DNA from 4 places in the Paenibacillus sp. FW507-14B1B genome. Region 1 is predicted to be linked to each of the others. Evidence: a T-box and tRNA genes for the amino acid it is inferred to sense, from the RefSeq annotation. Region 1 holds a T-box; the other regions hold tRNA genes.
What was found. A T-box is a leader RNA that pairs with one kind of tRNA and senses whether it is charged. The one in region 1 lies ahead of leuS (leucine--tRNA ligase), so its partner is inferred to be a tRNA-Leu.

Region 1 (3,133 bases):
CACCAATATCGTACAACACCTTATGCCAGAAACGGGCATACAACAAGTGTAGTACCGCATGTTCAACACCACCAATGTACAGATCGACAGGCAACCACTGTTTCTGCTTCTCTTTGGAACAAAGCTCCTCATTGTTGTCTGGATCAATGTAACGAAGGTAGTACCAACAGCTACCAGCCCATTGTGGCATTGTATTGGTCTCGCGACGGGCCTTCATGCCCGTCTCTGGATCTATGGTTTCAACCCAGTCTGTCACGTTAGCAAGTGGTGATTCACCCGTACCTGAAGGTTTGATCTGATCTACATCAGGCAGAAGCAGCGGAAGCTGATCCTCTGGTACAGTCTTCATTGTGCCATCTTCCAAGTGAAGAATTGGAATCGGTTCACCCCAGTAACGTTGACGGCTGAACAGCCAATCACGCAGACGGTAAGTGACTTTCTTCTGTCCTTTTCCGTTCTTCTCAAGCCACTCATTCATCGCTTCAATAGCTGCTTCATTATCCAGCCCGTTTAGGAAATCAGAATTGACGTGTTCTCCGTTACCAGCATACGCCTCTTCCTCAACATTTCCTCCCTTAACAACCTCGATAATATCCAGACCGAATTGTTTCGCAAATTCCCAGTCACGACTGTCATGACCTGGAACAGCCATAATCGCTCCAGTACCATAGCCAGCGAGTACGTAATCAGCGATCCAAATAGGAACTTGTGCTCCATTTACCGGATTCACTGCATATGCACCTGTAAATACGCCAGTCTTATCTTTTGCCAGATCCGTACGTTCCAGATCGCTCTTACGCGCTGCTTGATCTTGATATGCCTTAACTGCATCTTTCTGATCCTCGGTTGTAATAAGGTCCACTAATTCGTGTTCAGGAGCCAGTACGCAGTAACTTGCACCAAACAAGGTATCTGGGCGTGTTGTAAATACCGTCAAGTGCTGATCATGACCAGCGATATCGAAGCGCACTTCCGCACCTGTTGATTTTCCAATCCAATTACGCTGCATATCTTTGATGCTTTCAGTCCAGTCAAGCTCATCCAGATCCTCAAGCAGACGCTCGGCATAATCGGTAATTTTCAGAATCCACTGACGCATCGGTCTGCGGATTACAGGATGTCCACCACGTTCGGATTTGCCATCAATGACTTCTTCATTCGCAAGAACCGTTCCGAGTGCAGGGCACCAGTTAACTGGAATTTCGTCAACATAGGCCAGACCTTTGTTATACAACTGAATGAAAATCCATTGCGTCCATTTGTAATAATCAGGATCCGTTGTGCTGATCTCACGGTCCCAATCATAAGAGAATCCAAGTGATTTGATCTGACGACGGAAATTATCAATATTCTTAATCGTAAATTCCCGAGGGTGCTTTCCCGTGTCCATTGCATACTGCTCGGCAGGAAGGCCAAATGCATCCCAGCCCATTGGATGGAGCACGTTGTATCCGCGCATCCGCTTAAAACGGGAAACAATATCTGTTGCCGTGTAACCTTCTGGGTGACCTACATGCAAACCTGCACCCGACGGATACGGAAACATATCCAATGCATAAAACTTCGGTTTCGATGGATTGTCGTGCGTTTTAAATGTTTTGTGTTCATCCCAATACTGTTGCCATTTCGGCTCGATGACCTGCGGCTGATAACCGTGGCCTGTCGGTTGATTTTCACTCATACTTTCATGCTCCTCCTTCTCGGTCAAACACGGTTTAAAACCGTGCGCCTCAAAACAAAAAAACCTCATCATCCATAGCGTACGACGCTAGGGACGAGAGGTTTGATTCCCGTGGTACCACCCTAGTTAGCTAAAGACATTCTTTGTCCTTAACTCCCTTTGCACCTCTATCGCAGGTGAGACGACGATGACTCATCGGACTGGCGTTAACTTACCCACGTAAGCTACCTGATCCGGGTTAACATCGTTACTCCAAGGCGAGTTCATTTCCTTCGTCAACCGGCTTGCACCATCCGCCGGCTCTCTGTGTGATCGAGTTAGAAACTACTATTCCTCATCATCGTATGGTATTCGATTTTAATGACGATATTATATCGAACATCCTCGCTTAAGTCAATGCTGAACACCTGCTGCTACGGTAATCTTCCGGTGTTCTACCGACCATCTCCTTGAACATCCGGCTGAAATGGGCTAAATGTTTAAACCCTGCAGCATAACAAACTTCCGTGACTGACAGACTTGGATGAAGCCACAGCAAGATTTTTGCCTGATTAATTCTTCGGCTATATACGTATTTGAAAACAGTGGTGCCTGTCACTTCTTTAAACAACGTGGACAAATACTGCTTCGTTAAATGCACCGCATCCGCAATATCCTCCAAGGTTAGGTCGTTCATATAGTTACGTTCCACAAAGGTTATCACCTGCTGAACATGACGTTCCTTTTCGGAGAAAGAATCTCTATCATTTACAACATTACGACACAGATCCGCGATAAAATACATCATGTCAAGTATCCGCAGCATTCTTCGCTCCTGTGTAGCCCCATGAGAAGTTAAACGATCTAAATCGCTCATAATATTTTCGAATTCCAACCGCTCCGATCCTTGCAACGACAGACGATAATTTCGAAGTTCCTCAAATGGACTCAATAATGCCGCGGATGCTGCAGGTTGAAGCCACCGGTTCACGAAGCCAGGATCAAAGTGAGTGATACTCCGTACATAACGCACACCAGGCTCCACATGAGGACAGTGCAAGGTCAAACCATTCATTAGGATAAGATCGCCCGGCTTTAGAAGGTAGATCTTATCTCCGATAAGATAATTACATTTTCCTTCGTGAAAATAATAGATTTCATAGAAAGCATGCGAATGAAATTCACCGCCAGCCATTGGCTCCTCTTGACGATGATGAAATTCGAATGGTTGATGAAGCTGTATTTGTTTCCCGCTCAACTCATTCATAAAGGACACCGGTTTCATAGAGTTTTCCCCTTCTGATCCTAGGTATTCCTTTATTATAACGGAACCAATTACTGAATACGAACCGCTTCATTCTGAGCGACAACACATAATTCCCCCGCTTTAAATGCATGTTCCTGTGTCATTGCTCGTTCTGTTCGTTCCATGCAGTCTATTATCAGTTCTCCGAAAAATGGATAGCCCACCTT
Region 2 (3,133 bases), on a different contig from region 1:
CAGAACAATTTTTCCGCATTCCTAAATCCGTACTATTCGCAGATTGTGTACTACACCCGAATACGAAATCATCCAAAACGAAATCTTCCCAATAATTTATACAATGTTCCAAGCCTGGATATGTGCCACGGTTTGGAACATTTTTTCTAATTGTGCATATTTGTGCATCTAAGGGGAATACCAAGGAACAAAACGAATAAAGGAGCATGCTCATATGATAGGGCGGGATTCCGGTATGGCTCTTGGCTTACTCGCAGGGACGACCTTCGGAAGTGGAATAGGTTTTTTCCTTGGCTGGCATTCCTACAATCTGGTGTGGATCGTAAGTATTTGCGGTGTAATAGGCGTACTGACTGGTCTTTGGTATGCTCATAGAACCTTGATATCTAACGAATCTCAGTAAAAAAACAGTAAAAAAAACAAGCTGCCTTTACGTTTACAATAACGATTCAGGCAGCTTATTTGTTGTTTGTGTCTACATTTTAATGACTTCTACTTTGTAATCATTTACTCGCCAGACTTCTTCCAGTGTATTCCGCCATCAGTAGTCTTATATAGAGCCGCTGATTTCTCACTGTCCAGCGTAATCATCCATCCATGGTTCTCATCTGCCATAGCAAGTATTTGCCCGCGGCTTCCGTCCATTGCCTGTTTACCATTCTCCCACGTCTTCCCACCGTCTGTCGTTCGCCCTACCGTATTAGGCTTATCACATGGTGCACAGTAGCCCCCCATAAGAGCTGTATTCTTGTTAACCACATATAGAGGACCTGGGGCAACTCCCTCGTTCTTAGGCGCATCTGAGTCCCCCTCAGGATAACCAGGAGCCGGACCACCACCTGCCGTTGAATTAGCTACAACCGTCGTCCAAGAGTTACCACCGTCAGAAGTATGAAAGAGCGAATACGCCGTCTGATTCATTCCACTACCGCCGATGACTTCCATCCACGCATCCTGCTTACCCATCGAACGAATAACGACATCCCCAAGTGGATCCGTTGTTTCTTTAGATGCGGTCTTTCTCCAAGTTGCTCCTCCATCGGTCGTTCTCATAAGCTGGAATGAATGATTATTCGACTGACTTACAGCCCACCCGATTAATTTGTCATGAAAATACACCTCACCTACTGTCCCGTCTGGAGCATTCAGCTCAGTCCAGGTCTGTCCCCCATCCTGTGTTAAGGCATGACCGATAAACCCAGTATCTGATGAAGTGAAATGAAGGAATCCCTCCATTGGTGCTTTACCGATTTTTCTCCACTCTGTGCCTCCGTCTTGTGTACGATAAAGTACGAGTTCATCCGTAACTGCCCAAGCTTCTTTATCATTTAATGCAAATATTTGCTTTACACTACCTTGCAAATTCATTTGCACGATCCATCCCTTACCACCATTATCAGTGCGAGCAAGAAAGCCTTCCCCTCCTATCCAACCAGAATCATGATTAATGAGACGTAGAGCCGATACCTTATTCATGTTAACCTTTGTATCATTCACTGGAATATCGACGGCTGAGTCATCACCGTCTCCCTCATTCGTGGACCCCGAATCGGAATCATCCGATGGAGAAGAAGGGTTATCAACCGGTGGAGATGTTGCTTCCTGTGATGGTTCCTTCTGTATAGGTTCTTTCGCAGTGCCTTCTTTCTGACAACCTGTAACAAGGATGATCATGATTAACATCAATAATGCCCCAAATGAAACAAAACGTTTAGATCTTAACATGCATATTCCTTCTTTCAATAGAATTCATTCTTCAAAAGCTCCTTACACTACTATGTATCCACTTTGTATAATTTCACACACAAACAATAGAAAAAAAGAATCCCTTGATAAATATCAAGGGATTCTTCGTATGCGGTCGAGAGGACTCGAACCTCCACGGGGGTTAGCCCACACGGACCTGAACCGTGCGCGTCTGCCAATTCCGCCACGACCGCAAAATATGTATCTTCCTCGTATGAATGATGAAGATTCCAATGCCGAAATCGAAATATTAACTCAATCGCGGTAATTAAGATTATACCTCTTTTATAGATAAAAAGCAAGCATTTTTCAAGCTATTAAGGGACCCACGATGCCCAAGCATAGGGGCCCTAAGCTTCAATCCATCAGATTGTCCATTCATCATTTATCACGCCGGATAACAACCAATTTCCATTCTCCTGTTGGAACACGAGCCGTAGACTCCGCCAATCTATACCAGCATAATCCGGATTAAAACCATCAAAATGGTATTCAACCATCACTGCATCAGGATATTGCATACTTGCATTGTTCAACGTATTTCCGTAGCTAAGCGATTCGTTGTAGCCTACGAAGGGTGCTTTTGCAAAATCCTCACTATAAACAAACCGCTTATAATACGCCTCAAAATCCATCGAGATCGGTTGGCCACTCCCATCAAAACTTCCCCATTCATATATCCTTTGATGATTAGTAAATCCTTCCGATAAACGTTGGGCACTTAAAGTGATATCTTTAGTTCGATTAACGTAGGCATAAGGCGAAAAAGTGACTCCTGAAGGATGAGAGAGTTTAGCTAATGTCACAAAATCTTGATCTCGTAAAGAATGAATAACCTGTTCAGCAATCTTTTTCACTTCTTTTTGAGCCTTTTCCGGAGTGAGATTAGGATAGATTGATGCTTCTTTTAAAGTCTGATTCCATCGTATCGTTCCACCTAAACCTTCTACCGAAAATCGGAGCGGAATAAACAATCTGCCTTCACGCATCATGGGCGCTGAATCCAGTATAATCGATCGTCCATTCTTCTTAGCTTTCACCTCATTCGCTGATACCTCAAACCCATGTTTACCCTTAACCACGAGGGCTGTCCTCTTAGCTGCATCCCATGTCACTTTGGCTCCCATCGCCTCCGATACAGTACGTAAAGGAACCATAATTCGACCACTTGGGAGAAATTCAGGAATGTCAGACAACAAGGATGCACCATTCACTTTAAGGACAATCGGAGTCCTCACATCTTGATCATCTGCCGCATAAGCCAAGTTCATTCTATAGTTATACACCGATAACAATAAGAACATGACTATCGTCAAAGCTACTACGCGAAACTGTTTCTTAGTATTAAAGCTCATTTACTTACCTCCCCTAATCGAAACATTTATCA
Region 3 (3,133 bases), on a different contig from region 1:
TACTCATGGCATATCACCGGCTGTTATCGTAGGCATAGGCTATGATTCTAAGGCACCTATTGTAACGAAAGAGCGCTTTTATGATTATACGGTGCAAGTAGATGAAGCAGAGTTTCCAACTCGTCTAGATGGCTCCTGGTGACCTGATACTGGCGATATAGAGGACTTTCTTATTTTTATTGAAGAAGATTTGAAGCCTGAGATAGAAACGAACTAAATGATAGATCGTTCCAAACAGGCGTTTATTACGAAATAATTATGTAGGAATAAAATGCTATATAAATAGCCTTAGTTCAAGTGTTAGAATACTGAACTAAGGCTATTTGACGTATATTAATCTACTTCACTTGAGTTGCGTGGTTCATCTAGGACAGATGAGTATTTAGGGTATAGTCTACGAATACAACTAGGACAAATATCGTGTGTGAATTCCATGGAGGTACGGCTTTCCAAAAAGCTCTCTACCGGCTCCCATTCTTCGCCTTCCCTTACATGTTTACATACAGCACAGATTGGAACATGACCGTGGATAGAGCATGAATGAGATAGCGCATGTTCTAGCCGGATTTCGCGCTGTTTATAACGAGTTATGTTCGTAAACGATACAACGATTCCTTGGGCGGTATTCTCTGTATCGGTTACAAGAGTACGCGCTTCGCACAGAATCCAGACGGTCTTACCGATTACGTCTATCGCATATTCTGCTGAATAATAATTATGGTTGCCTAATAGAACGTCCCGAACCGAAGGCAAGTAGACTTCTTCAAAAAAATCCTCATAGGAGGATCTTCCGAATACGGCTGGAGGTAGTTCAAAAAAAGAAACCCCTTGCCAATCAAATTGGGGAGAGGCACCATACTTCGAGAACATCATTCTTAGTGAATCATTAATTTGGTCTATCTTGCCGTCCGGACGGATGATCATCAGTCCAGAATTTAAGGAGTGGACAGCGTAGCACCAAGGTGTAGAAGAGAATTCAGGCAAAGGACTCGCTCCCCCGTTATAGAGACTTATGGTATGAGACAAGAAGCTGATAAAAATGGTATAATTTAGATACGCTTCCTTTCATTATACACTTACATAAGTCATTTTACAAGGGTTTGATAGCGTACATACGTATTTATTTTCTTACAGGATTGGGGAAGGCGGTTGTTTCATGCAGTCTATTTACCAACGAATCGAACATCTAATTGAAAGCCGGGGTATGACTAAGAAAGCTTTTTGTGAAACCCTCGGGATCAGCACAGGAAATTTTGGTGATTGGAAGAGAGGAAAGACAACCCCAAGCACAAATAAACTGATTGAGATTGCAGGCTATTTTGAGGTTAGTCTGGACTGGCTCATAGTCGGTAAGGGATCTCCCTCCCCAGGTATAATGGAAGTTCGAGAAATCTATGGGGCCCATAATGCACAAGGCGAGGGACGACTTCAGGTTTCAAACCTTACAGATGATGAGAAGCATTTTATAAGAGAATATTTAGAGTTTGCTAAATACAGAAAAAAGAGACGTAAAAGTGCTGGAGAGGAATCAAGCAAGTAAGGATGTATTAGTGAAGGAACGTGGGTATGGTTTATGGTTTGTGGTGCCTTGCTTTGAGACCCACAGGGTGAATGGATTCCACCATAGCGGCATCGGATCAGGGGAGTGGCTGCATGTGAATTTCCACTTTACTTCTTAGTAAGAGAGCGATATAATAAGTAATGTTCTCTTTTGGAACATTCCCTTATATATGCGGTAGTGGTGGAATGGCAGACACGCTATCTTGAGGGGGTAGTGGGTGTATACCCGTGGAGGTTCGAGTCCTCTCTACCGCATCATAAACCAGAAGAACAACCTCTTGCTTAGCAAGAGGTTGTTCTTTTTTTGTCTATTCATTTCATCCCATAAATATATCTGAGTTGATAAACACGTTTATCTTTATCGGAAAACAATCCGTTTCAATTTCGCTCATAAGTTTAAGTGATTATAGAGAACGTTAAATCAGACAGAGGAGATGATCGAGTATGCAACCATTATACACAGCAGATGTAAAAGTAACCGGAGGCCGGACAGGTGCGGTCGAATCGTCTGATGGAGTTTTGAAGCACAGCTTAAGCATGCCTAAGGAATTAGGTGGATCTGGTGGTGAAGGAACCAATCCAGAACAACTATTCGCAGCAGGCTATGGCGCTTGTTATGAAAGTGCCTTGGCGAATATCGCACGTAAAGAAGGCGTAGAGCTTAAGGATGTCGAAATCCATTCCCAAGTCATGATTGGTAAAGATGAAGGTGCAGACGGCTTTAAGCTCGCTGTGAAGATGAATATATCGATGCCTGGCATTGAACGGAGTCAAGCGGAAGATCTGGCTAAGAAGGCTCATGCTTTCTGCCCGTATTCTAAAGCGACTCGAGGCAATATTGATGTGGAGTTAAATGTAGTTTAAGCCATTCAACGATATGGTTAGGCTGATGTTGCCTAAGCATATTAGAGATGCGAATTCCTGAAGAGGCTGTCCAAATCAGTAGATCTATCTACTATATGGCGGCTTCTTCTTTTTTTTGATGAATGATTCTTGCAGTTAGAAAGTATCAGCCTCCTATGAATCGGTTGTTTTTTGATTATGCGACGTGATGCCCCTATGGTCCGTAGATACTTGTATGGTCAGTTATTGAAAGGGGAAATTAACAATGCGTATAGAAGAAATGATCGAGGAACGGTTCGTGTGCTCTAAGTGTGGGGGAACCCATTGTCAGACGAAGGAAGTGTCTATGTCTGGTTCAGGGCTGAGCAAAATGTTTGATATCCAGCATAATCACTTCCTGTTTGTCTCCTGTACGAATTGCGGATATGTAGAAGTATTTAATCCAGATATCTTGGAAGGGAAGAAGCGTGGACAGCTCGGCTCGATACTGGATGTGTTCTTTGGTTGACATCACCCTTAAAAATCTTTATTATGTCTAAGTACTAGAAAGTACAAGGTAATTAAGAAGAAATTTAAATAAATGGGTGATGCATGTGTCATACAGACCGCAAATTTCCAACGTAACTAAAGCCGGAAGCAACGATAAAGATGGGCTTTATGAGTTCATTGTCAGCCTAGCTGATGGAACAAAATGCCGTGTATTCTACAACCGTTTTCCGGAATGGAAAAT
Region 4 (3,133 bases), 160 kb from region 1:
TCGGAGTTCGGTCTCTTCATGCGACATGTCGTATGTCGAAGTATCATTTTTAGATGTATGTACGGTTTCAACATGTTCTGGGTTTTTGTACAACTCGGATATGCCTTGATAGTCATTACTATTTGTGAAAAGTTTGCTGAGGAGAGAGTTCCCGGAAAATTTCTTATCATTAATTGAGACAAGTGTTGCTTCAACAGGATTTAATTGTGCGTCAAAATTAATACCGATGGTCACGCTAGAAATTGAATCTAACCCTTTTTGCAGTTTAGGAAGCTGTTCAAGTAGGTTTTTAAAGTCTAGATCTTCCGAAATTTGAGTAATGCGATCTTTTAGATCAATAAGTCCTTTTGATTTTAAGTCAGATTTTTCTGTAAAGGCATTATGTAATTGATTTATTAAGTCTACATAAATACCTAATTCTTTAAGTCTCGTTACTGTTTGCAACATATCGACACTTACGCTGGAATGTTTTCCAGATACAAACCTCATATCAGCAATGGTGGACAAACTCTTTTCTAAACAAACCAACAATTCAGAGTTATTCAACAAATCTTCTATAATATCCAACCTATATTTTATTGTTCTTGGATCATAGCTCAATTGTCTAAATATTTTACGGATATCGTTAAAGTATTTGCTGTTACTATCTATCATATGAATGATAGTGTTGAGCTCAAGCTCATCGAAGTCTTGCTCAGAGAATTTTGCTCCCTTCATATCCGATCTATGGGGAAAAACAAGGTTAATATTCTCGTTAGCGAGGAGAGACATCTTATTCACCATCCTTTTTTTGTATATTATAGAATATGTAGCAAGAGAGAGCCAATTAAACAAGCGTAGATATCGGACTAGAGTATATTGAGAGTTACTATAATTTGGGGCTATTTTTCATCAAAATAATTAAATTCAAAAATATTGTTGACAAGTATCGCCGCATCATGTTATTATCATTCTTGTCGCTGCTGACATAAACATTGCTTAGTCGGCTCACAGAATATCCGATATTGAAGTAAAATATATGCGGATTTTCGAAAAAAGCGAATTTAAAAACGCGGCAGTATTTCGCGTTAAACATGCCGGGGTGGCGGAACAGGCAGACGCACAGGACTTAAAATCCTGCGGTAGGTGACTACCGTACGGGTTCGACCCCCGTCCTCGGCATCAAGAGTAGAATAGCAAAAAATAAACCGGCTTCCTTCTGGAAGCCGGTTTATTTTTTGCTAGAAAGAGTGTAGTATTTTTAATACTATAATATATGATCATCCGGTAACATCTGCTAGGAGGAAATATCTGTGTTTAATAATGATTGGGACTTAACTTTACAAGAAGAAATCAAGAAACCGTATTTTGAAGAGTTAACTTTGAAGATAGCGGAAGAGTATAAAGAGCACACCGTTTATCCGCCACAAGAAGATATTTTTCGTGCGCTCAAACAGACACCTTATGATCGGACGAAAGTAGTTATTTTGGGTCAAGATCCATACCATGGTCAGGGACAGGCAGAAGGTCTGAGCTTCTCTGTTAAACCTGGGGTAAGGATCCCACCTTCATTACATAATATTTATAAAGAGTTGTCAGCAGACCTTGGCATTCCTGCTCCATCGCATGGTTCTCTGATGCACTGGGCCAATCAAGGTGTCCTGTTGTTGAACGCAGTGCTCACAGTACGGGAAGGACAACCTAACTCGCACAAAGGACTAGGTTGGGAGAAGTTTACGGATGCCGTTATTGCGAAGTTAAATGAGCGTACAACTCCAGTGGTGTTTATTCTATGGGGGAGTTATGCGCAAAAGAAAGGTGCCTTTATAGACCGGACGCGTCACCGCGTATTAGAATCCGTGCATCCTAGTCCGCTCGCAGCAAGAAGAGGATTTTTTGGAAGTCGTCCTTTCTCAGCATCGAACGCTTTTTTAGAGGAGCAAGGCATTGAACCGATGGACTGGAGTATTCCTGAACTGTCTCAGACAAAAGGTTAATAATCCAAGGAGGTGACCGCGTTGAAGCATTGGGTTGGGCGACATGTACTTGTCCATCGTCGTGATGGTGCCAAGGTCACTGTTGAAGGTGTGCTAAAAATATGGGATAACATGCAGGAGAGGGTAGTGATTGTACCAGGTGATATTGTGGTACCCTTTCAAGCGATTGCAAGAATTGAGCGGGCAGATTTGACCCCGATGTTAAACTGTATTGGGTATAAGATTAAACATGCTATCCAATTTGATAATGCGATATATTTCCGTTCTAAAGTGATGATATGGAGAGGTGATACTTTAGTGGCGCCTCAGGCCATTTTGACGGCTCATGATGCGGATACCGTTACATTGTCTAGTGGTGAGCGATTCATGAAAGCGAATCATAGCTTTGTCGTTCGTTCCTTAAGAGGTAAAGTATAGTAAGACATGATTCAGAACATGAAGGGCACCGGCATTTGCCGATGCCCTTTTTTTGTTTGTTTAAAGAATCAACCTGAATTTGTTGACTAACTAAGCATCTTCAACTTTCTCTGCTAGGAACAGCTCATATACGCGAACAACAATAATTTTGAGTACCATATAAGCTGGAATCGCTAGGAGAACACCTAATATTCCGTAAAAATCACCACCGACTAGCAGTAGAATGATTGTGGTAAGCGGATGAATATCAAGTTGTTTACCGTAGATCACAGGTGTAAGTATGTTGTCCTGAATTTGTTGAGCAACGACAATGACGACAACGGACCAAATGGCAATGCTCGGTGATTCGATAAAGCCAACGATAACGACAGGTATGGATGCCAGAAGGGCACCTACATACGGAATGAAGTTAAGGATGAATGAAATAATGGTAAGCAATAGTGAGTAAGGAAGACCAATAATGAGAAATCCAATATACATAAGAACACTAAGTGCGAGATTAAGGATAACTTTCCCGATAATAAAGTTACTAAGGGCACTGTCGATATCGCTAAGCACTTCTTGCCCATCTTTGCGATATCTTCTAGGGACTACACTTAAAAGCTTAGAAGGTAGCTTGCTGCTTTCTTTCAGCATGTAGTACAAAATAATAGGAATAGTGGCGATGATAACAACTACTCCAGACACAACGGAAATAAGGTTGCTGATGGAGTTGCTGATCCATGTCATAGCACGATTCG

Region 2: it has a tRNA-Leu gene. The T-box ahead of leuS (leucine--tRNA ligase) is inferred to sense a tRNA for this amino acid. The anticodon was not compared.
Region 3: it has a tRNA-Leu gene. The T-box ahead of leuS (leucine--tRNA ligase) is inferred to sense a tRNA for this amino acid. The anticodon was not compared.
Region 4: it has a tRNA-Leu gene. The T-box ahead of leuS (leucine--tRNA ligase) is inferred to sense a tRNA for this amino acid. The anticodon was not compared.

Annotation. Positions count from the first base shown of each region.
Region 1 is NZ_JBYSWS010000001.1:1,587,779-1,590,911, forward strand. Features, by position in the region: gene leuS (leucine--tRNA ligase) at 1-1,681, opposite strand, end outside; T-box leader at 1,768-2,031, opposite strand; gene AC3WJJ_RS07620 (helix-turn-helix transcriptional regulator) at 2,070-2,945, opposite strand; gene AC3WJJ_RS07625 (Gfo/Idh/MocA family protein) at 2,996-3,133, opposite strand, start outside.
Region 2 is NZ_JBYSWS010000002.1:756,543-759,675, forward strand. Features, by position in the region: gene AC3WJJ_RS11825 (helix-turn-helix domain-containing protein) at 1-95, shown strand, start outside; gene AC3WJJ_RS11830 (hypothetical protein) at 215-403, shown strand; gene AC3WJJ_RS11835 (WD40/YVTN/BNR-like repeat-containing protein) at 508-1,725, opposite strand; tRNA gene AC3WJJ_RS11840 (tRNA-Leu) at 1,857-1,940, opposite strand; gene AC3WJJ_RS11845 (copper amine oxidase N-terminal domain-containing protein) at 2,112-3,101, opposite strand.
Region 3 is NZ_JBYSWS010000002.1:1,305,851-1,308,983, reverse strand. Features, by position in the region: gene AC3WJJ_RS14680 (hypothetical protein) at 1-142, shown strand, start outside; gene AC3WJJ_RS14675 (hypothetical protein) at 334-1,026, opposite strand; gene AC3WJJ_RS14670 (helix-turn-helix domain-containing protein) at 1,157-1,540, shown strand; tRNA gene AC3WJJ_RS14665 (tRNA-Leu) at 1,733-1,815, shown strand; gene AC3WJJ_RS14660 (organic hydroperoxide resistance protein) at 2,005-2,424, shown strand; gene AC3WJJ_RS14655 (zinc ribbon domain-containing protein) at 2,669-2,911, shown strand; gene AC3WJJ_RS14650 (hypothetical protein) at 2,997-3,133, shown strand, end outside.
Region 4 is NZ_JBYSWS010000001.1:1,432,388-1,435,520, reverse strand. Features, by position in the region: gene AC3WJJ_RS06905 (MutS-related protein) at 1-717, opposite strand, end outside; tRNA gene AC3WJJ_RS06900 (tRNA-Leu) at 1,076-1,161, shown strand; gene ung (uracil-DNA glycosylase) at 1,293-1,976, shown strand; gene AC3WJJ_RS06890 (hypothetical protein) at 1,998-2,393, shown strand; gene AC3WJJ_RS06885 (AI-2E family transporter) at 2,484-3,133, opposite strand, start outside.